Regions from separate parts of the Glaciecola sp. 2405UD65-10 genome, predicted to be linked through region 3. Evidence: predicted binding sites of a transcription regulator. Region 3 holds the regulator's gene; each other region holds the start of a gene.
What was found. The regulator LexA, encoded in region 3, represses DNA repair genes until DNA is damaged. The targets are predictions, from matches to a motif close to TACTGTATNNNNATACAGTA.

Region 1 (8,056 bases), 990 kb from region 3:
GACAAAAGTGGGCTCATATTGTTCACTTCGCATCTACAGTTTCAGCGCCTTAAACAAAAAAACCGCATCTATTGCTAGATGCGGGTATTCCCTAAATAAAGGGAAGGCTATTGAAAAGGCGCTAACGCTAAACAATAGCAGTGCTACAAATTAAAAACTTTGATAGCTAAAAAAAGCTACATTAGATTACGCTTCTACAGGCGCTTCTTCTTCGCCTTCAGGCTTAACTGTTTTACTTAGTAAAAGTTCGTTGCGTATACGTGATTCAATTTCAGCCGCCATTTCAGTATGTTCTTTTAAATACTTAACAACGTTTGCCTTACCTTGGCCTATTCTATTACCGCTGTAGCTATACCAAGCACCTGCTTTTTCAACAAACTTGAGCTTAACACCTAAGTCAATTAGCTCCGCTTCTTTGCTAATCCCTTCACCGTACATAATTTGGAATTCAGCTTGTTTGAACGGTGGCGCCACTTTATTTTTAACCACTTTTACTCGGGTTTCATTACCGACTACTTCATCGCCATCTTTAATCGCACCAATGCGGCGAATATCTAAACGAACAGAAGAGTAGAATTTAAGTGCGTTACCACCTGTAGTTGTTTCTGGGTTGCCAAACATTACGCCAATTTTCATACGAATCTGGTTAATGAATATAACCAAAGTATTTGAACGTTTGATGTTACCAGTAAGTTTACGCAATGCTTGCGACATTAAACGTGCCTGCAAACCAACATGCGAGTCACCCATGTCACCTTCTATTTCGGCTTTCGGGGTTAATGCGGCTACTGAATCCACAATAACTACATCTACTGCTGCAGAACGTACCAGCATGTCACAAATTTCAAGCGCTTGTTCACCGGTATCAGGTTGTGATACCAACAAGTCATTAATGTTTACACCTAGTTTTTCAGCATAAACTGGGTCCAGAGCATGCTCTGCATCAACGAAAGCACAAGTTTTACCTTTCTTTTGTGCTTCTGCAATAACTTGTAACGTTAAGGTAGTTTTACCCGACGATTCTGGGCCATAAATTTCAACTACTCGGCCGCAAGGTAAACCCCCTATGCCTAAAGCAATGTCTATACTTAATGAACCTGTAGAAATAGATTCGATATCCATTGCTTGGTTATCACCTAAACGCATAATTGCGCCTTTACCAAATTGCTTTTCAATTTGACCTAATGCGGCATTTAGTGCTTGATTCTTTTTATCACTCACAACAGATATCCTTTTAATTGACGTACTGACTACGTTATTGCTAGAAAATAAGATTTCACTACAAACTTTATTTAAGCGTATTAAACAAGAGCATGTAATCATTTATATCGCAAGTATACTGTATAACAATACAGTTGCAATCATTTATTTTAAAATAATTTTAAGCTACTGATTAATATAACTTTAAACCACTATAAAACGTTCGAATACTTTTATTTGAGGGCTTGTACTTAATGCTTCATACAGTATAAATCGCGAATATAAAGACTAACAAAGTATCGCTATATTAATAACTTGCACATTCGATCAGTTTTTCTAAACCAACTGCAATAGCTTGTTCACGCACTAGCTCGCGATCACCTGAAAATCTGCGAAAGCAGGTTATTGTTTTTGTTTTAGTGGCCACCGCGAACCAAACTAAGCCCACCGGTTTGGTATCGGTACCGCCTGTAGGCCCAGCTATGCCACTAATGCTTAGAGCCAAATCAGCCGTGCTTTTTTTGCGAGCCCCTTGCGCCATTTCAGTGACCACTTCTTCAGAAACTGCGCCAAATGACATTAAGGTATCTGGGCGAACGCCAACTTCAGTGTGCTTAGCATCGTTAGAATAAGTAACCCACGCTTTATTAAACCACTGCGAAGAACCCGGCACATGTGTAATGGCATGCGCCACACCACCACCCGTACACGACTCAACAGTAGTCACAGTGAGCTGATGCGCTAATAAGATATCGCCAAGTTGTTTTGAAAGTAGGAACTTACGGTCACTAGAAAAGTTAATCACGAATACGTCTTTTTAGTTGGGCTTAATTCCAATAGAATACATGCAAATATAGCGCAACTAAAGACGTGCTCACTAAATCAACGTTTATTCGGTTTTACCGCTTAACACCATAAGAAAAATAACTTTTACACTATGTCTAAAAAACCCACACACACACCAATGATGGCGCAATACCTCGCCATTAAAGCTGAGCATCCAAATATCCTTTTGTTTTATAGAATGGGGGATTTTTACGAATTATTTTTTGATGATGCAAAAAACGCAGCCGCGCTACTGAATATATCTTTAACCGCTCGCGGTAAAAGTAATGACGAGCCTATTCCAATGGCTGGCGTGCCCTACCATGCTGCAGAAAACTATTTGGCAAAATTAGTCAAAATGGGCCAATCAGTGGCTATTTGCGAACAAATTGGTGATCCCGCCACTTCAAAAGGCCCTGTTGAAAGAAAGGTTGTTCGTATAGTTACGCCTGGTACCGTAACCGATGAAGCATTGCTTGATGAGCGAAATGAAGCCATATTAGCGGGCGTTTATAAACAAAAAGAAGCTTTTGGATTAGCTTATATTGAATTGTCATCTGGTCGTTTCGCTATTATTGACTGTGCAACAGAGCAAGCCCTTAGCGCAGCTCTTTCACGCATTCGCCCTAGCGAACTACTCTATCCAGAGAATTGCTCGTTTATGCATTTACTGACGCCATATTCAGGTAAGCAAAAACGCCCTATTTGGGATTTTGATAAAGAAACTGCGCTCACTAAGTTAAATCAGCAATTCTCTACCATTAATTTAGATGGATTTGGCATTGATTCAAACGCATTAGGCATTCAAAGCGCTGGCTGTATACTGCAATACTTAAATGAAACTCAGCGCACCACCTTAAGCCATATTAATTGTATATCTCAAGATACCGCTCATAACCATTTATTAATGGATGCGGCAACACAGCAAAACTTAGAACTTACTAAGAATTTACGTGGTGGGCGCGAAAATACCTTACTCAGCGCAATAGACACAACCTTAACCAGCATGGGTTCACGGCTGCTGCAACGATACTTGCATGCCCCTAGTAGGCAAGCCGCAGAAATTAACCATCGTCACAACATCATCAACGCACTGTTAAATTACGATAACAACAATATAGGCGAGTGTTTAAAGTCGATTGGGGATTTAGAACGAATATTAGGACGAGTTGCGCTGAGAAGTGCTCGCCCTCGAGATTTCGCACGTTTATCTCTTGCGCTTAACACCCTCCCCGCACTTCAATGTATATTAGAAGAGATATATCAAGATTCAGAAAACGTTGATTTCAAAGGCGATATCCGCATTTTTCAAAACAATATCCGCCAATATGATGAGCTTAACGATTTATTATTAACCGCGATTATTGATAACCCGCCGGTAGTGCTGCGTGATGGCGGTGTTATTAAGCCAGGTTATAGTGAAGAGTTAGATGAATTAAGAGACTTAGCAGATGGTGCCACTGACTTTCTTCGCCAATTAGAGCAGCGTGAGCGTGAACTTACCGGAATAGCAACATTAAAGGTCAATTATAACAAAGTGCATGGCTTTTACATTGAAGTTAGCCGAGCTAATTCTCAGCAGGTGCCAGCTCACTATATAAGAAGGCAAACACTAAAGAACAACGAACGCTACATTATTCCAGAACTCAAAGAGCATGAAGATAAAGTGCTAAGTAGCCAAGGCCGTGCGCTTGCGCTTGAAAAGAAACTCTTTGATGAGTTATTTGATATTATTATGCCTGTGCTAAATGACTTAATGCTAAGCGCTTCATACATTGCCAAGCTTGATGTACTCAATTGTTTTTGCGAACGCGCGCAAAATTTAGACCTCTGCCAGCCCACTTTAAGCAGCAACAGTAAACTTAAACTTGAAAACGGCCGGCATTTAGTGGTTGAGCAAGTAATGAAGTCTCCCTTTATTGCAAACCCTTTATACTTAGATTCAAAACTGCGCATGTTAATGATAACGGGTCCAAACATGGGCGGAAAATCAACGTATATGCGCCAAACGGCACTGATCGTGATACTAAGTTACATTGGCAGTTTTGTCCCAGCAACCAGCGCTACAATAGGTCCTATTGATCAAATATTTACGCGAATAGGAGCTGCCGATGATTTAGCATCGGGAAGATCAACCTTCATGGTAGAAATGACCGAAACCGCCAACATCATGCACAATGCGACTTCCAATAGTTTAGTGCTTATGGATGAGATAGGCCGAGGTACCAGCACCTATGACGGCTTGTCTTTAGCATGGGCTTGTGCACAGCAATTAGCAGAAAAAACGCTTTGTTTCACCTTGTTCGCCACGCATTATGCAGAATTGACCGAGCTTTCTGAGCAGTTTAATTCAGTCGAAAACGTGCATCTAACGGTGCTTGAACATAACGATGATATTAAGTTTATGCATAAACTGGAAAAAGGTGCCGCTAGCGGTAGCTTTGGTTTGCAAGTTGCTAAGTTAGCTGGTGTACCACAGCCAATCATACATTTGGCTAAGCAAAAGATGGCGCAGCTAGAAACACTCGCCACACAGTCTTCCTATGAAAATAATCCACACAATGAAGATGCGCAATCAGCCAAAAGTGAGCAACTAAGTATGGACTTGCCCGGTCCTCATTGGTTGGAACAAGCTATCAATGCTATTGATTTAGACGCACTAACGCCTCGCGAAGCACAAGCGGTTCTTTATCAACTGAAACAGCAAATTGATCGCTCAGGTGATTTTTAGATTTACTCAACAGGGTAAAACTAGGTATAATATTCTTCCAACAAAGGCGGTATTCTTGCCGCCTTATTTGTGCATTGAATATAGTGTTAAAATTAGTGCGCTTACTTCTCAATAAACGGCATCATTTATGGCCTTTAATGAGCAGTTGTACTAATCATTTTCATGTACGTCAAACTAACTCTGAATGCTAGGAACAAGATGACAAATTATATTTTCGTCACCGGTGGCGTTGTTTCATCACTAGGAAAAGGCATTGCTGCTGCATCGTTAGCTGCAATTTTAGAAGCGCGTGGTTTAAACGTAACCATGCTTAAACTAGACCCTTATATCAACGTAGACCCAGGCACCATGAGCCCAATTCAGCACGGTGAAGTATTTGTTACCGATGACGGCGCTGAAACAGATCTAGATTTAGGTCACTACGAGCGCTTTATACGCACCCGCATGAGTAAGCGTAACAATTTCACTACCGGCCGTGTTTACGAGGAAGTGATTAAACGTGAACGCCGCGGGGACTATTTAGGCGCAACTATTCAGGTAATCCCTCATATTACGAATGAAATTAAGCGCCGCGTTGTTGCCGGAGCCGAAGGTTTCGATGTAGCCATTGTTGAAATTGGCGGCACCGTAGGTGATATTGAATCCCAACCTTTTATTGAAGCAATACGCCAACTAGGAACTGAACTAGGCCGTGAGCACACAATGTTTATGCACCTAACACTTGTGCCATTTTTAGCCGCGTCTGGTGAGGTAAAAACAAAGCCAACTCAACATTCAGTAAAAGAATTACGTTCAGTGGGAATTCAGCCTGACATACTCGTATGCCGCTCAGAAGTCCCATTACCTGCAAATGAGCGCAGTAAAATTGCATTATTTACCAATGTAAATGAAAAAGCAGTTATATCTTTACGCGATGCTGATAGCATATATCGTATTCCGGCGGCTTTAAAAGCACAAGGCATGGACGAGCTAGTGGTAAAACGCTTTGGTTTTGATTGTCCTGAAGCTGATTTAACCGAGTGGGAGCAAGTTCTCTATTCTGAATCAAACCCTGTAGGTGAAATTAACGTAGGCATGATTGGTAAATATGTTGAATTACCCGATGCCTATAAATCGGTAAACGAAGCCTTAAAACATGCTGGCTTAAAAAATCGTTTAACGGTCAATATTTGCTACGTAGATTCCCAAGATGTTGAAACAAAAGGTTCGCACATACTAAATAACCTAGATGCCATATTAGTGCCTGGCGGATTTGGTGAGCGCGGCATTGAAGGTAAAATTGCCGCAGCTAAATATGCGCGCGAGAACGATGTTCCTTATTTAGGGATATGCTTAGGAATGCAAGTGGCCTATATTGAATTTGCGCGTAACGTAGCCGGAATGGAAAATGCGAACAGTACTGAGTTTGACCCACACACTGAATTTCCTGTAGTTGGCCTAATCACAGAATGGTTAGATGCCGATGGCAGTAAAGAGATCCGAGATGTTTCTACCGATTTAGGTGGTACTATGCGTCTTGGTAGTCAATTATGTCATTTACTATCTGGTTCAAAAGTCGCTGAGGCATACGGCGCAACGGAAATACACGAACGTCATCGTCATAGATACGAAGTAAATAATAATTTGCGCGACAAGATAGAAAAAGCAGGGTTAAAAGTAAGTGGGTTATCTACCGATAAGCGCTTGGTTGAAGTAATTGAATTACAAGACCATCCGTTTTTTGTAGCCGGCCAATTTCACCCAGAATTTAATTCTACACCGCGTGACGGCCACCCCCTGTTTACAGATTTTATAGCTGCTGCAGGCGTGTATAAGAAAGAAAACCACTAATTTATTTTATAAGTAGAAGGAAAACCAATGGCCAAGATTAGCCGAATTGTTGGACGTGAAATATTAGATTCTAGAGGTAACCCTACCGTAGAAGCTGACGTGTATTTAGAATGTGGTGCCATGGGACGCGCAGCCGCGCCATCAGGAGCATCAACCGGTTCACGCGAAGCACTAGAATTGCGAGACGGTGACAAAGCGCGTTATTTAGGCAAAGGCGTACTAAAAGCAGTGAGTGCGATTAACGATAAAATAGCCGGTGCAGTAATTGGTTTAGAAGCGCAAGACCAAGCGAATGTAGATCAAGTAATGATTGACCTAGATGGCACAGAAAATAAAGAAGTGCTTGGTGCTAACGCTATATTGGCTGTGTCTTTAGCCGTAGCTAAAGCTCAAGCAATTAGTGTAGGTAAGCCTTTGTATGCTCACATTGCCGACATAAATGGCACGCCAGGTGAATATTCTATGCCTGTACCTATGATGAACATCATTAACGGCGGCGAACACGCTGACAACAACGTTGATATTCAAGAATTTATGGTACAGCCAGTAGGCGCTAAGAACTTTTCAGAAGCGCTACGTATGGGTGCTGAAATTTTCCACAGCTTGAAAAAAGTACTTAATGCAAAAGGTTTGAACACAGCCGTTGGTGATGAAGGTGGTTTTGCGCCAAACTTAACATCAAATGCTGAAGCACTTTCAGTAATCGTACAAGCAGTAGAAAGTGCCGGTTACAAAATGAATGATGACGTAACACTAGCGCTTGATTGTGCGGCATCTGAATTTTACAAAGACGGTAAGTACGTATTAAGCGGCGAAGATAAATCATTTGATTCAAATGGATTTAGTGATTACTTAGCTGACTTAACAGCACAATACCCCATTGCATCTATTGAAGATGGTTTAGACGAAAGTGATTGGGACGGTTGGGCTTACTTAACTAAAATTTTAGGTGATAAAGCGCAATTAGTAGGTGATGACTTATTCGTAACCAATACTAAAATTCTTAAGCGCGGCATTGATAACGGTGTTGGTAACAGCATCCTAATCAAATTTAACCAAATTGGTTCATTAACCGAAACCTTAAATGCAATTAAAATGGCAAAAGCAGCTGGCTTTACTGTTGTTATTTCTCACCGCTCTGGCGAAACAGAAGATGCCACGATTGCTGATTTAGCAGTAGGTACAGCGGCAGGACAAATTAAAACAGGTTCTTTATGCCGCTCTGATCGCGTTGCTAAGTACAACCAACTGCTTCGTATTGAAGGCGAGTTAGAAGGTAAAATTGCTTATAAAGGCAGAAGCGAAATTAAAGGTCAGTAATTAATACGGTCCTACAAAGCCCTTACTTTTTCGCAAAGTGAGGGCTTTTTCATTTGTACAATCTTATCTTGTTGCTAGAGCGAAGCTTGAAACAATGGTAATATTCAGCCTTTCGAACACACTCTGCCTTTTAACATTAGTGAAGCGACG
Region 2 (8,056 bases), 230 kb from region 3:
AAAGCCATATCGGTAAACCCAGTTGACTACAAAATTAGACAAAACATGCCACCAGAAAATGGTGAGTTTAAGGTAATTGGTTGGGATGCCGTGGGCGTTGTTGAAGCGGTAGGCAATGATGTTTCATTGTTTTCTGTGGGTGATGAAGTGTATTACGCAGGTGATTTAACGCGTGACGGAAGCAATGCGGAGTATCAACTCGTAGATGAGCGCATAGTAGGGCGCAAACCCAAAAGCATAAACGATGCCCAAGCCGCGGCTTTGCCATTAACCGCCATTACTGCGTGGGAACTGCTTTTCAACGGGCTATCTATTCCACTATCCAATGAAGCAAACGGTGAGGACGGCAAGCCTATTATTTTAGTAATTGGTGCTGCCGGTGGAGTGGGTTCTATCTTTATTCAACTCGCTAAGGTTTTAACGAATGCCACCATTATTGCCAGTGCATCACGCGAGGCTTCCGCTAATTGGGTGAAAGATTTAGGTGCTGACTTTGTGGTTGATCACACTAAAGACTTAGTTAGCCAAGTTAAGGCGCTGAATATTGGCGACGTAAGTCACGTAGCCAGCCTCAACGGCACTGAAAAATACGTAGAAGCTTTTACCGAAGTACTCAAGCCTTTTGGCAAAATAGGGCTAATTGACGACCCTGCGTCTTTTAATATTGGCTTATTAAAGCGCAAATGTATTTCTTTGCATTGGGAGTTTATGTTTACGCGTTCTATGTTTACCACTAGCGATATGATTGAACAGCACAACTTGCTTAACCAAGTGGCCGAACTCATAGACCAAGGCAAAGTGAAAACCACTTTAGGTAAAAACTTGGGCAAAATTTGCGCCGAAAACTTAAAGCAAGCCCACAGTGAGCTTGAGTCAGGTACGGCTATTGGCAAACTGGTACTAGAGGGCTTCTAAACTAGCGTTTTCTAACTGGCTTGTATTGCGTGGCGCAATAGCCGCGCGATACATCGGGGCTGCGCAACTTGCTGTGCTTTGTTTTACGCCCTGTTACTCTGGCCCGCCAGTTATTAAATGTTTTGCGCTTAATGTTACTGCGCATCAAATTAATAACCTGCGATTCGCTAAAACCGTAAAGCCTTTCAATTGCTTCAAATGGCGTGCGATCTTCCCACGCCATTTCAATGATTCGTGATGTATCCTCAGGTGATAAATTGTGTTTATCCATTATGCCTATCGCTAACTAATAATATACTCACTGTTTTTACGCAATTAAATCAAAACTAGATTACCCACACGGCTTACATTTTTTAACTTATTGCTCAGCCATGCGAGCTTGGTTAACTAGCTTCAATAACTCTGCCGCTGCTATAGCGTCTGATAAAGCCCTGTGATGCTGCTGCATGTTAATATTAAAGTGTTTGCTTAAGTTAGCTAATGAATAGCTAGCAAGGCCTTTATAGTGCTGCCGCATAGTTTGTACGGTACATAGTTTAGGGCGTTTGTAATGGCGGTTTATTCGAGCAAATTCTTCACGTATAAAGCCATAATCAAAATTCACATTGTGTGCTACAAAAACGCAATCTTCTGTAAACTGCTCAAGCTCATCGGCTATATCAATAAACAAAGGCGCATCGGCAACCATGTCATCGCTTATGCCTGTTAAGCGAGTGATCATGCCAGGAATGCGTCGCTGGGGGTTAAGTAAGCTCTGCCATTGGTCTACAACTTCACCGTTAACCATTTTAACAATGCCTATTTCGGTTATTTTATGATTTCCCGCACGTCCACCGGTGGTTTCGATGTCAACTACTGCATAGGCTTGCATGGGATCTACTTGGTACTCCACCGTAGTAATACCCACATCAAAGCCATGTTGTTTAAGCGCCTGAATTTGGGCGAGTTGATTGCGCCTTAAACTGTCTCCGGTGCCCTTTATTTCTTCAAAGCGCAGTTTATTATTTTCAAGCACCATTATGTCAGGGTAGCCATCGTTATAAAGTTTGTAGTTACTGCACATAAGTAAAAGCTGCTTTTTTAAACCTTCAAGCGGTGCATGGGTCACTAAAATCTGCAGCTTTTCAAGCATAGATGGATGCCAGCGCACTATACCCTGGCTTTTCCCAAAATGTGCTGCTGCACTTTTGGTTAAATGTAAATACAAAGCGTTGCTTGTATCGAAAGCGGCCAGCCTTGTTTGAATTTCATTTTCAGCAAGGGACATAAAGTTTTGCTGCTTTATACATAAGGGAAGATGATCAAAAGGTGTGGCTAAACCCAAACCCTCTAAATTAAATAGTTCATGCCAAAACACTAAACCAAATAGGTTATTCCATAGTGTATTTTCGGTGCGCCATGCTTCAATGTTACGCGCTTTGTAGTAAGCTACAACACCGCTTTCAACCGCACCTTTGTAGGTTTCATCAATACTTAAATGGCGGTTATTTTCGCGCAGCATATCGGTCAATACACTGGTGCGCTTTTGTTTGTACTTGCGCGCTAGGAAATCTTCAGCAAACTGCAATATGTGTTCTGATAATGGGTCATTAATGATTGCTTCAAGCTTTTCCTGTACGTCACTTTTTAAGCCAAGCTTATAGGCTTGGCGGCACCAAAACTCCTGCGCTATCGCCGAATTAACTCCTGCGGCTATATTAAGCGCTTTATTGGCATCAAAGTTAAGCATAAGTTTAGCCAGTAAGAAGTTGATTTTATCTAAGTACGACTGCGCTTGCTCGCCGTGGGCTGTTGGTAAAGCGAGTGAAAATTGCTCTATATCCGCAATACTATTAAAGCATTGGTTTTTAAGCGCTTGCGCAATACTTTGTAAGCTAAAGCTGCTAAATGCGCTTTCGTAATCACTGAACCTTGATTGCATTTGCGCTTGTTCATCGCGGGTTCTCATAAGCCCTAAATCACGCATTGAAAATTGGTTTAACAAACCTTTGTTGTGGCCAAAGTAAAGAAACAAGAAATAAGCAATGTGATGCTCGCATTGTGTCACTACATACTGCTGTGCAAGCACACTAGCCACTACGTGTTCACGGTTAAGCTTAGCGCAGCTTTCAAGCAAGGCAGGTTTTGCAATGCTTTTCTTAATAGCAGGCATGTTTGCATCAGCGCATTCAGTGTATAAATCAAATAACTCCGCCTTTGTTAAGGCAGCAATAAAATCAGAGTGATGGTTTGTTTGTAAGGCGCTTACTAGCCCATGTTGCGCTAGCTTATTAAGCTCTTGTTCAATACTAGGAATTTCTGCAAATACTAAACTCGCAATTTTAACCACGCGGCCTTTGCGGTTAAGTAAGCGAACTAAGGTGCACTGGCACAAGGTATCTAAAGTATCAAATAAAGATAAAAACGCTTTTTGATCTTGGTTGAGCAAGTGGGCACTTGGGCCGCGCACAAACTCTAAAAACTCCAAAAAATGGCTGTGATAATAAAAAGTAGGCAACGTTTTGCGAGGCATATTAATATCTTAAATGAACGAACACTGTGTTAATATACAGTGCTTGCGATAAATTTGCACATGTTTGATGAGTATTTGCAGTAAATGAATCAATCCACTTTGATACTTAGCTCGTATACTTAGTTTTACATTATAAGAAGGACTTATATTGGATGAGCTTATCAAGAGCCGAAAGATTTGAGTGCCCCTACTGTATGACAATTAACGATATTGAGGTTGACGAAGTGAACGATTTTAATCAACAACAAATTGTGGATTGCCAAATATGTTGTTCACCTATTGAGGTCACTGTTTATGATTCTGAATTTGGCATTAAAATTGTGGCGAAAAGAGATGACGAGTAATGGCTAAAAAAGTCTTCAGTGAGCATGATATTAAGGCGCTGCCACAGCGTGTACGTGCTAATTTTGTCAATAGCTTGTCGGGCTTTAAGAGCGCAAATTTAGTGGGTACGCAAAGCACCCACGGCGTACATAATTTGGCAACTATAAGTTCTGCTTTTCACATTGGCGCCAGCCCACCTTTAATGGGCATGATAATGCGGCCGCACACGGTTGTACGCGATACCCTTGAGAACATTAAACAAACCGGCGTGTATACTATTAATCATGTGCACCATAGTTTTGTTAAACAGGCTCACCATTGTTCAGCGCGGTTTGGCAGTGATATAAGTGAATTTGATGCAGTTGGCCTAACTGCGCAGCCATCGAGCAAAATTGCAGCACCCTACGTGGCAGAATCATTTGTTAAAATAGGACTAGAATTAGAACAAATTTCGCTAATTGAACTCAATAAAACCGAAATGTTAATTGGCAAGATTGTTGAGGTGATATTCCATGATGAACATTTACTTGAAGATGGTTACCTTGATATTGAATCTTCTGGTTCAGTTGCGGTCTCAGGTTTAGATAGCTACCACAGTACAAAAAGACTGGCGCGATTTAGCTACGCAAAAAGCGATATTGAACCAAGTGTTGTGCCAGTATCCGCTTCTTCAGGCACAAAGAGTTAAAAAAGTGTTCAGTTTTATTAACATAGATCAATAACTTGAATTTTAAATCTTTACAATCCAAATAGCTTGATACACAGTATAAGCATTACAAAACATATTTTTGTTGCCCCACAGTGGTACCTGACTCCATAAGAGCTAGGTTGGCATAATAACAAAGGCTTGCATATCGTTCATGATGGCAAGCCTTTGTTGTTTTAAACAGGCAGTAAAAAAGAATTATTATCATTTGCATTATGTAAAAAAGGAAAGCGTTATGAAAACAGTTAACCGTCGTAATTTTTTAAAATTGTCAGGCACTAGTTTAATTGGTTTAACACTTGGCGGTGTTGCGCTAAAAGCGAGTGCACAAGAAAAAGTATCTCCTGAAGATGCTACTGCAGTTGCACTTAAATACACTCACTCTTCAACCGTAGAGGGTTCAAATTGTGCAAATTGTATGTACGTACAAGGTGAAGCCGGCGCAGAATGGCGTCCTTGCGCAATATTCCCAGGTAAAGTAGTAAACGCTAAGGGTTGGTGTTCAGCTTGGTTGAAAAAATCATAATTGAATTTACCTAGCTACAAAAATGAATAAACAGCAAGGTCGGCATTAAGCCGGCCTTTTTTTTTACAGAGAATTTTATAAATGCCGATACCTATAAGATGGGCATATTATTAAATAAAAAAATGGCTGTAACTGAACTTGAAACTGTACTGGTAGGTGACCTAAAACTTGGCATGGTAGTGCACGGTATTGCTAAGCAAGCAGGTAAACTCGTGGTAAAAAGTAAAGGCACAGTTAGCCACTTAACTCTTATTGATCAACTCAGTTCAAATGGGGTGATATCCGTATATGTTGAACGAGCTAAGCTAAAATCAAATGACACTTTACAAAAGTTAAATGATAAAAAGCAGCTTTTACAGCACAACAAGCAAGAAGCCTTCAACAAAATAAAACACAATGAGCTATCAATAGAGTTAGCACACGCCTCAAAACTTGTTAAACAAAGTAAAGTGTTGCACAAAGCATTCGTACGTGAGCTAAAGCAAGGCCTTGGAATTAACGTATTGCATGCGAGTGAATTGGTAAGCGATATTTATATCTCTTTAACTCGCAACCCAAACGCCTTATTAATTGTTTCCATGCTTATGGAAAGTGATGAGTACATTTCTAAGCATTCAATGCGTGTGTCGGTATTAGCATGTTATTTTGCGAAGCAATTAGGCATGTCAGAGCATGACTGCAAGCGCATGAGTTTGCTTGGATATGTGTATGATATAGGCATGCTAAAGTTACCCGCTACGCTACTTAAAAAGCCCGGTGCCTTAAATATTGACGAGCGTAGTATTATGCAATCGCATGTGCGTCATTCCCTTGATATTTTAAAACCACTTCGACTAGATAGCGAAATGATGTTAGCGGTAGAACAGCATCATGAACGGCTAGATGGCTCAGGATATCCAAGTGCATATTCAGGCTCCAAAATAAGTAAGTGGAGCCGCATATTAGCTATGATTGACTGCTATGATGCCTTAACCACCCAACGTGTTTATAAAGATGCCATAACACCCACATCGGCACTAAAGCATTTAAGCACGCCCGCTAATGGTTATGATCAAAAGTTAGTACTACAGTTTATTCGTGCTTTAGGTGTATATCCGGTTGGCAGCTTGGTGATGCTATCAAATAAACGCATTGCAGTGGTTTTAAAAAATAACGTAAACAAACCCACTCAGCCCCAGGTGAAAGTTTTTTATTCGGCTATTGGAAAACACTACATTAAGCCTAATAACGTAGATTTAGTGCTATATCCTGATTCTCTCACTATTCTAAAGCCTGTGTTGGCAAGTCAATACAAACTAGATTTAAGCAATGTACTTTAGAGCCTATGCTTGAGTTACCTATTTACCACTATTGTGATAAGTAAATCCTCAGGCCAATTAGCTACAGTGTTCTCGTTATTACAAAGCGTTGCTTAATTTTATTGTTTTTTGTACTTTGCCGTTATCATTACCTGAACGTATAACAAGGCTTAGGCTCTCTATATCAAGCTTATCTGTAGGTAATCTAAGGCGGTATGCCCCCGATTGTAGCTGAGCGGCTGTGTGTCCTTGGCCCTCACTTAAGGGCGCATATACCGTAAGTATATTTGGCACTGCAAGCTCAAATGCTTGTGAATCGGCAAACCCGATGATTGAGGCGGTTGCAGTGCTACTTAATGTACTTCGTTGCTGCAAGCTTGTTTTTAATTGTTGTTTGTTTTTACTCAATGCACTAAGTACTTCTACTTTTTTAGTGATTACATGGTGGTTGCCTTCAAACTCTACTACCAACAAAGTATCGGCTTTACTAGTGAAAGCACAAAGCAAAAGAAGTGTACTTAACGCCTTAAGAGGAAAAGCCTGTAATTTCATAAAGTACTCTAATTTAATCAACGGTTATTGTCCACTCAAATGATTCCTCGTGTATGTAGGAATAATCAGAAGTTCGGATTTTGCCTGTGGCATCATTTAGGCTTACCACTACAGAATGTGTTCCTTGCGCGAGTGTAAGCGATATAGATTCATTGCCTGCCTCATTATTTAAGGCATCTCCATTTAAAAACCATGAGATGTTTTGAACATGGACATTAAAAGTGGGTACAGCGCTTAAGCTTATAGATTCACCGCTGGTTAAATTAATAGTGGCAGACTCAGGCGATACTTCATTAATTGCGCCGCCGGCACCGGCATAAGTATTAAGCAGCCATTGTTCTGCGTTAACCGGGCCAAAATTAGCGTTATTACTACGCATTCTTGAATCATATTGCGGGCGATAAAAGCCTGTTGCGTTGTAATACGAGCCTTCAAATACCCCTACTCCTGTTTCGCCTGCAGCACTAGGATAATTTTCAAGATCATCTATCCAATGCGCCCATGGCGCGTCGAGGGGATCGTTCGAATTCGACACATTCGCATATCTGCCTTGTACATACGATTGAGCCCTATCATCGGCTAACTGGCTATCAACGTATTCATCTGCAAGGCTTGCGAATGAGTGGCCCATTTCGTGTAATGCTATTTCTGGAGAGGTTCTATTGTAAATCGATATAGCACCACCGCTGCCACCATATTGCTCACTGTTTACAATTAATACCACTTCGCCTGCCCAAGGATATTCATCAGCTAAAGTTGCAAAGACAGTACTGGTATTAGCGCAAATTAAACGCTGAATATTTTGGCAGTTATAGCCACTATTAAATACAGTGTCTGCGGTGTCTGTATTATAAGTATCATCTATGCCCGAATCATTCGATGGCATGTTTACCACATGTACATTCCATACAGACAAGTGCTCGCTTATATCAGGGTCTGAATATAAAATATCAATAAATTTAAATGCGTCAGCTTCGTAGGTACTTAGCTCAGTTTCTTGATATCCATCTCCTAAAATTAGCAAGTGAACACCGCTACCCTCACGCTTGCCTTTTATCGTTCGCCCTAAACCAGAGGCATTCATTGGATATAGCTGTAATTCTATACTTGCTCTTGAGGCATCAGCGCCATTACCCGCAACCATGGTTATTGTGTCGCTAATGACTTCATTGATATCGGCTACGGTAATTTCTATTTCGGTTTGTAAAACAGTGTAACTAATA
Region 3 (8,056 bases):
AGAACGCTGCGAATTGGGTGAACAAAAAGAAGCGGTTTTTGCGGTTAATATTCCTGAGAATAAAGGCGCGTTTAAAGCCTTTTGCCGTTTGCTAGGCGGCATAGTGATTACCGAATTTAATTATCGTTATAGCAATAATAAGCAAGCGCATATATTTGTTGGCGTAAAACTAAAACACGGTAAAGCAGAGTTTGATGCGCTTATGGCTAAGTTAAGTGAGCATGGCTATGATTATTCTGACTTGTCTCAGAATGAACTAGCAAAACTACATGTTCGCCACATGGTAGGCGGCCGTCCGCAAACGCCAATTGAAGAAAGTATATTTAGCTTTTCGTTCCCAGAATATCCGGGTGCACTCATGCACTTTTTAGATACCTTGGGTGAAAGCTGGAATATCACTATGTTTCATTATAGAAACCATGGTGCAGCGCAGGGTTTAGTATTAGCCGGCTTTGAAATTCAAAGCGAACAGCGAGCCAGTTTTCAAGACTATCTTGATAAACTTGATTTTGAAGTGCAGGAACATCTTGATGATCCTGCTTACAACTTCTTCCTATCATCAGAGTAAGCAACTGCTTACTCTGTTTTTCTTTTTCTAAATTCGCTCTAAGTGCTGGGCTATTTCAGGCCATACTAACGGCATTATAGTATCTTTTAAATCCAAACTTTGCGTGGATACGCTTAAGCTTCCATCTTCATTGCTGGTTATTAAGTGGTTCTCTTTTAATGCGTTTACAAATGTAGCTAGCACGTTTTTATCGTAAAACTCGGGCGAATGCATACCAAACAATATAGACAAACGCTCTGCTACCGCTGTTGACTGCCTTTCAAGCTGAGCGCGGCCAATGGTTTGTTCTGTTTCAAGTACGCGAAGCACTACCGCGTATCGCTGCCACGTTTCTTGCATGCTTCGGCTTAACAACCAAGCGCTATGAAATTCATTAGAGCTTGGTGGTGCGCTACTGTATTGATCACCCTCTTGAATTAACATGCCGGAATTTACTAGGTAGTCTAGTAAATTACTTACATACGCTAATAAGGTTTCACTTGTAAAACTCATGAAAAATTCGCGTTTAAGCATGGGGTAAAGTTGTTCAATCGAGGCCAATATACTGGTTTTATTTAGCTTGCCGTGGGCGAATATGAGCGCCATTACTAAGCTTGGTACCGCAAACATATGCATTATGTTATTGCGATAAAAGGTCAGTAGAATGGCATTGTCTTTTTTAGGTGATACCATTTGGCCGTAAGCGTCTTGAGTTTGCTCAAAGCGATTTAAGGCTAAGGTTCTATCAACAATGTCTTGAGCACTGTTGCTTGGGAAAGTGGCGTCTGAACTATAGGGGTTCGCTTCAAACAAAGCCAAGTAGTCTTTTACGGCTTTGATTAATTCATCTTTACTCATAATGTGAGTTTTTGATGACAACAAAATAAAGGCGAGCAAGGCAGTGCCATTAAGCGCAGCATTGTTATTTATGCGCGTCATAATGTTGTTGGCAAGGCTATTCACCGTTGGAGTTAACCATTTAGGCTTTTTATCATCATCGGTAACGTGCTCACGCCAGTCAGGTACTTCTTGGTCTAGAAAGTTATTAAGTGAAAGTGGCTCACCAAAGTTTACATATCCATGGCCGTAGTTTTTGAGTTTTCGTATAGCTGAGAATACCTGTGTTGGTGATTCTTTTTTCTTTGATTTGCCTTTGAGCTCTTTCATGTAGCTTTTCACTTCCATTACATGCTCATACCCTATGTAAACGGGAACAATAGACACAGGGCGCTTAACCCCTTTAGTGAAGGCTTGAATGGTCATCGCTAGCATACCCGTTTTAGGCGGAAGCAGGCGGCCAGTGCGGCTGCGCCCACCTTCGGGGAAGTATTTAACCGAATAGCCTTTATTAAATAGTAGCTCTAAATATTCACGGAATACGCTTGAGTACAATTTGTTTCCGGCAAAGCTTCGGCGCAAAAAGAACGCTCCGCAGCGCCTAAAAATTGGCCCTGCAGGCCAGAAATTCAAATTAATACCAGCAGCAATATGGGGGGTTACTAAACCTTCATGATAAATTACATAAGTTAATAGTAAGTAATCCATATGGCTTCGGTGGCAAGGCACATAAATAATTTCATGGCCGTTTGCGGCAAGCTCTCGCACGCGGTCGGCATGCCCTACATCTATGCCATCGTAAATTTTGTTCCATACCCGGCTAAGTACGCGGTCACCAATTCTAATTAAGCCTTCACGGTAATCAGCGGCAATCTCTTTGGCATACCTTTGGGCTTTTGCGCGTGCCTTTGTGGGGTGAACCTTTTTGTGTTTTGCCTCGTCTTCTATGGCTTGTTTAACCGAGCTTGCACCTAAAATAGAATTATACAAGCTAGCCCTTTCTAACAACGTTGGGCCGCTTAAAGTTTGTTGCTTGCGCTGAAAATGGGTACGTGCCACACGTATTAACTTATGGGCTATTTGTTGATCGCTTCCTTTTAACGCCGCCATTTCTTTAGTGGAAACAGGCTTTGAGTAGGTTACAAAATTATCACGCCCAAAGAACAAAACAATCATGGCTTTACGTAGCCAGTTAGGCGAGGCTTTAATTGCAATTAACTGCGCAAACCCTGAACGCTCTTTTCCTGCTGAACGCCCCCATGATATGAAAACAGGAACAAGCTGGACGTCAACGTCTTGGTGCTCACGCTGAAAATGAAACATTTGCGTGAAGTTATCTTCAATTGTGGTTGGTTTTATTTGCCGAGTAATAATACTTTGCGGACGATTTAAATAATAGCTACGTTCGTATTGCTCACCTTCAAGCTTTAGCATGGTTTTAGGCGAAGGCAAGTTTAGGAATGTTGTTGATTTTTCTAGGGCAATAGAATCGGTGAACGATTTTGTTTGCAGCAAATATACAATAGGCTTTGATGGGTCAATGCCCAGCTCTTTTGTTAAATCGTTGGGAATACTTTTAACCGAAACTAGCCATCCAATAGGCTTAGCAAGCAATGATCGTAAAAAGTTTACAATCGCTTTCATAAAATCTCCAGTAGTATAAAAATGATAATGTTGGAAAATGGAATATTTATTGAGATTACAATGTTATCACGAACTAAGGCTGCAGATGCACTGTAAAGTTGTATCAAAACATAACATTCCCCGCTAGTAAGACCACTTCAAGCTATAAAAATGTTCATATCTAGCTGATAAACGTAAAATAAAGTTGCTAATAGCTTATTAAAAGTTATACTGGGTTTAACTGTATAGATGAACAGGCTGTGTATGCGTCCACTAACCCCTAGGCAACAAGAAGTACTTGATCTCATAAAAACTACTATGATTGATACGGGTATGCCCCCTACGCGAGCAGAAATTGCGCGCCAACTTGGTTTTAAATCTGCAAATGCTGCAGAAGAGCATTTAAAAGCCTTGGCTAAAAAAGGCGTTATTGAAATTTTGCCGGGCACAAGCCGCGGTATAAAACTTAACGTTGATTTAGAAGATGAGGTAGAAGATGGCTTGCCCTTAATAGGCCAAGTAGCCGCGGGTGAACCCATATTAGCTCAAGAGCACATTGAAAATAGATTTAAGTGTGACCCTACCATGTTCCACCCCCAGGCTGATTACTTGTTGCGCGTACGCGGAATGAGTATGAAAGACATTGGCATAATGGATGGTGATTTGCTGGCGGTTCATAAAACGGATCAAGTGAATAACGGTCAAGTAGTGGTAGCGCGAGTTGATGAAGATGTTACGGTTAAGCGTTTCGAGCGTAAAGGCAGTGAAATTTTATTGCATGCTGAGAATGAAGAATTCGAGCCAATTCGAGTTGATCTAGCCTCGCAATTCTTTACCGTTGAAGGTTTAGCTGTAGGCGTTATTCGCGATCACGGCGATTTATAATCTAAAAAACTGTTTGGTTAACAATTAGTTTGTGAAAAATCATCCCATAGGGCGCTTATTTCTAAGCGCCCTTTTTTAATTCCCCTACGCAATTCGCTTATTAATAAAGCAAATACTGAATAAAAATTATAAAAAACACTAGACTAGCGGCGAAAATTGTTTGATTATTGATCGTGTTTTTACAAAATATAAACATTTGCGTTACTTTAATTTAATCTTTTGTCTGCAATATGGATGTGTGGCTTTGCTATATGCATCTGTTTTTTGTACACATAGTGGGAGTATTAGTGTGAAGCTCAGACCTTTCCTTTCTTTTCTACTACCTAGCATTTTCTCGACGAGTGCTTTTGCAGAAAATGTTGCTAGCAGTGGCCGTTCAGATTTGAACTTGCGTCCGGGTGTAACTGACATCTCTCATCAAGTGTATGATTTACACATGCTAATGTTTTTCATTTGCGTGGTAATTGCCGTATTAGTTTTTGGTGTAATGTTTTATTCCATGATCGCCCATAGAAAATCTAAAGGGGCAAAGCCAGCGAATTTTCATGAAAACGTGAAAGTGGAAATTGCATGGACAGTGGTGCCTTTTCTAATTTTAGTTGGTATGGCAGTGCCTGCGGCTAAAACCTTGCTTGATATGGAAGACGTAAGTAAGCCAGATGTAACCATTTTGGTAACCGGTTCCCAGTGGAAATGGCATTACAAATACAGGGATAATGACCTTGAATTTTATTCAGTAATGGCCACCCAGCAAAAGCAAATACAAAACAAATTCGAAAAAACCGAAAATTACCTGCTAGAAGTAGACCGCCCCTTAGTGATTCCTACTGGAAAAAAAGTCAGATTCTTAATTACCTCAGATGACGTTATTCATTCGTGGTGGGTGCCTGACTTTGCCGTTAAAAAAGATGCTAACCCCGGTTTTATTAACGAAGCGTGGACGAATGTAAACGAGCCCGGTATATATCGCGGACAGTGCGCTGAACTTTGCGGCAAAGATCATGGTTTTATGCCCGTGGTAGTTATTGCAAAAGAGCCTGCTGAATATGAAGCGTGGATAGCAGAGCAAGAAGCCATTGCGCAAAAAGCGCGCGAAGAAGAGCAGCGCTTATTGGCTATGAACATGAGCATGGATGAGCTAATGACAAACGGTAAACGCATTTATGACGGCGTATGTGCGGCTTGTCATATGCCTAACGGTGAAGGTTTACCGGGTGTTTTCCCGGCATTGAAAGGTTCGCAAATGGCTACCGAAGATATTCCAGGGCACATTGATATAGTCGTAAACGGTAAGAGCGGTACTTCAATGGCGTCGTTTTCAAAACAGTTAACTATGTCTGAAATTGCGGCTGTAGTTACTTACGAGCGAAACGCTTGGGGTAATAATACCGGTGATATGGTGCAGGCTAAAGATGTAAACGCAATTATGAATGGGGATAAGTAAATTATGACAACCACTACCAATACCACGGATCCTATTTCTGAAGGCGACCATCATGAGCATGAGCACCATATTCCAAAAGGGATAACACGCTGGTTGTTCACTACCAACCACAAAGACATTGGTACTTTGTATTTGTGGTTCGCCTTTATCATGTTTTTAGTGGGCGGTGCTATGGCTATGGTAATTCGCGCCGAACTTTTTCAACCTGGACTACAAATTGTAGAGCCTAACTTCTTTAACCAAATGACGACCGTGCACGGCTTAATTATGGTTTTTGGTGCCGTAATGCCCGCCTTTACAGGCTTAGCTAACTGGTTGGTGCCTATGATGATAGGCGCGCCAGATATGGCCTTGCCGCGCATGAATAACTGGAGCTTTTGGATACTGCCATTTGCTTTCTTGATTTTATTAGCGTCATTATTTATGGAAGGCGGCGGCCCTGCCTTCGGTTGGACATTCTATGCCCCGCTTTCAACCACTTATAGTGGTGATAGCACTGCCTTGTTTGTGTTTTCAGTTCACATAATGGGTATAAGCTCAATTATGGGGGCTATTAACGTGATTGTGACCATTTTCAACATGCGTGCCCCCGGCATGACATTTATGAAAATGCCTTTGTTTGTATGGACATGGTTGATCACTGCATTTTTACTTATAGCTGTAATGCCAGTGCTTGCTGCGGCAGTTACCATGGTGCTTACTGATAAATTCTTTGGCACAAGCTTCTTTGACGCTGCCGGCGGCGGTGACCCAGTCATGTTCCAGCATATATTCTGGTTCTTTGGCCATCCTGAAGTTTACATCATGATATTGCCTGCCTTTGGAATTATATCGGCAATTGTGCCTACGTTCTCGCGCAAGAAGCTTTTTGGATATGCCTCAATGGTTTATGCCACCGCTTCAATTGCAGGTTTGTCATTTGTTGTGTGGGCGCATCATATGTTCACCACGGGAATGCCCGTGGCCGCAGAAATGTTCTTTATGTTTGCCACTATGATTATATCTGTTCCCACTGGGGTGAAAGTGTTCAACTGGGTGGCCACAATGTGGCGCGGTTCGCTAAGTTTTGAGGTACCCATGCTGTTTGCTATCGCATTTATTGTGCTATTTACCATTGGTGGGTTGTCAGGCTTAATGCTAGCCATTACGCCAGTAGATTTTCAATATCATGATACCTATTTTGTGGTAGCACATTTTCATTATGTACTCGTAACCGGCGCGGTATTCTCAATTATGGCGGCGGTGTATTACTGGTTACCTAAATGGACCGGTAAGATGTTTGATATCACCCTAGCTAAATGGCATTTTTGGTGCTCATTAGTGTCGGTAAATGTATTGTTCTTCCCTATGCATTTTGTAGGCTTAGCGGGTATGCCGCGAAGAATTCCCGATTACGCCCTGCAATTTGCTGACTTCAATAAGTGGATATCAGTGGGTGGCTTTGCCTTTGGACTGTCACAGCTTATATTCTTAGCGTTATTGATAAAAGCCTGCCGTAAGCAAGGTGAACCGGTAACAAGCCTAGTTTGGGAAGGGGCTGAGGGCTTGGAGTGGGAAATTCCATCGCCTGCGCCGTATCATACATTTGATACACCTCCAGTAATTAAATAGGGCGGAAGATGCTACATGAGTGCTGAGCAAACCCCTAAGCAAAATGATGAGCAAAGCCGTGCACCGCAATCGGGCGGGCATGGTAAGTCAGTCAGTAAAATATTACTGGTTGTAGTGGGAATGTTTGGTTTTGGTTATGCGCTGGTGCCACTATACGATGTGTTTTGCGACATAACCGGCATAAACGGAAAAACAAATACCGAAGCCGCAGTTTATAAACCGCAAGATATTGATGAAACCCGCACCATTACGGTAGATTTTATTACCCGCACTAATTCGGGTATGCCATGGGAGTTTACTGCACAAACGCGCAAAGTAGATGTGCATCCCGGGCAAATGAGCGAAGTGGCTTTTTACGTGAGAAACCCTACACAGCGCGACATTATTGCGCAAGCCGTACCCTCGGTATCGCCGGGTACGGCATCTTTATATTTAAATAAAACAGAGTGTTTTTGTTTTCAGCATCAGCCTTTGAAGGCCGGTGAAGAGGCTATTATGCCTATGGTATTTTATATTGACCCACAACTGCCTGAAGACATTACCTTCTTTACTTTGCAATACACACTTTACGACATCACCGAGCAAGCCGCTGATGTAGCAATGAATTAAGATATCTGGAGAATAAAATGGCTCAGCAAGAATATCAAAAGTATTACGTACCCGAGCAAAGCATTTGGCCCATTGTGGGCGCAGTGGCCTTGTTTTTAATTGCCGTGGGAGCGGGAAACTTAGTTATAGAGTCTAGTAAGGGCGAATCAGGCTTTGGCAAATATACGCTTATCGCAGGTTTAGCCGCGCTACTTATTATGATTGTTGGTTGGTTTAAAAATCAAATTGACGAGTCAATGTCAGGCTTATATAGCGACCAGCTTGGCCGTTCATATCGCCAAGGTATGTCGTGGTTTATTTTCTCAGAGGTAATGTTCTTTGCAGCATTTTTTGGCGCATTGTTTTATGCCCGAACAATTTCAGTGCCATGGCTGGCGGGTGCTTCAAACAACGCTATGACCAACGAAGTATTATGGCCTACTTTTGAAGCTGTGTGGCCATTGCTAACTACTCCTGGTGGGACCGAATCGGCCACTATGAGTTGGTTTGGTTTGCCCTTG

Region 1: recA (recombinase RecA) is a predicted target of LexA. The motif match lies at 1,338-1,357, and genes of this name have one in related genera.
Region 2: ACOI22_RS11260 (exonuclease domain-containing protein) is a predicted target of LexA. The motif match lies at 3,450-3,469, and genes of this name have one in related genera.

What each region holds. Positions count from the first base shown of each region.
Region 1 covers NZ_JBMEUF010000001.1:1,325,048-1,333,103, forward strand. Annotated here, with positions in the region: gene recA (recombinase RecA) at 187-1,221, opposite strand; gene ACOI22_RS06105 (CinA family protein) at 1,508-2,005, opposite strand; gene mutS (DNA mismatch repair protein MutS) at 2,165-4,756, shown strand; gene ACOI22_RS06115 (CTP synthase) at 4,955-6,586, shown strand; gene eno (phosphopyruvate hydratase) at 6,614-7,906, shown strand.
Region 2 covers NZ_JBMEUF010000001.1:2,544,988-2,553,043, reverse strand. Annotated here, with positions in the region: gene ACOI22_RS11270 (zinc-binding alcohol dehydrogenase family protein) at 1-915, shown strand, start outside; gene ACOI22_RS11265 (TIGR03643 family protein) at 917-1,186, opposite strand; gene ACOI22_RS11260 (exonuclease domain-containing protein) at 1,274-3,427, opposite strand; gene ACOI22_RS11255 (CPXCG motif-containing cysteine-rich protein) at 3,580-3,771, shown strand; gene ACOI22_RS11250 (flavin reductase family protein) at 3,771-4,439, shown strand; gene ACOI22_RS11245 (high-potential iron-sulfur protein) at 4,693-4,983, shown strand; gene ACOI22_RS11240 (HD-GYP domain-containing protein) at 5,106-6,302, shown strand; gene ACOI22_RS11235 (hypothetical protein) at 6,381-6,833, opposite strand; gene ACOI22_RS11230 (M64 family metallopeptidase) at 6,847-8,056, opposite strand, start outside.
Region 3 covers NZ_JBMEUF010000001.1:2,317,803-2,325,858, reverse strand. Annotated here, with positions in the region: gene ilvA (threonine ammonia-lyase, biosynthetic) at 1-568, shown strand, start outside; gene plsB (glycerol-3-phosphate 1-O-acyltransferase PlsB) at 596-3,028, opposite strand; gene lexA (transcriptional repressor LexA) at 3,272-3,892, shown strand; gene coxB (cytochrome c oxidase subunit II) at 4,221-5,336, shown strand; gene ctaD (cytochrome c oxidase subunit I) at 5,340-6,947, shown strand; gene ACOI22_RS10375 (cytochrome c oxidase assembly protein) at 6,963-7,556, shown strand; gene ACOI22_RS10370 (cytochrome c oxidase subunit 3) at 7,574-8,056, shown strand, end outside.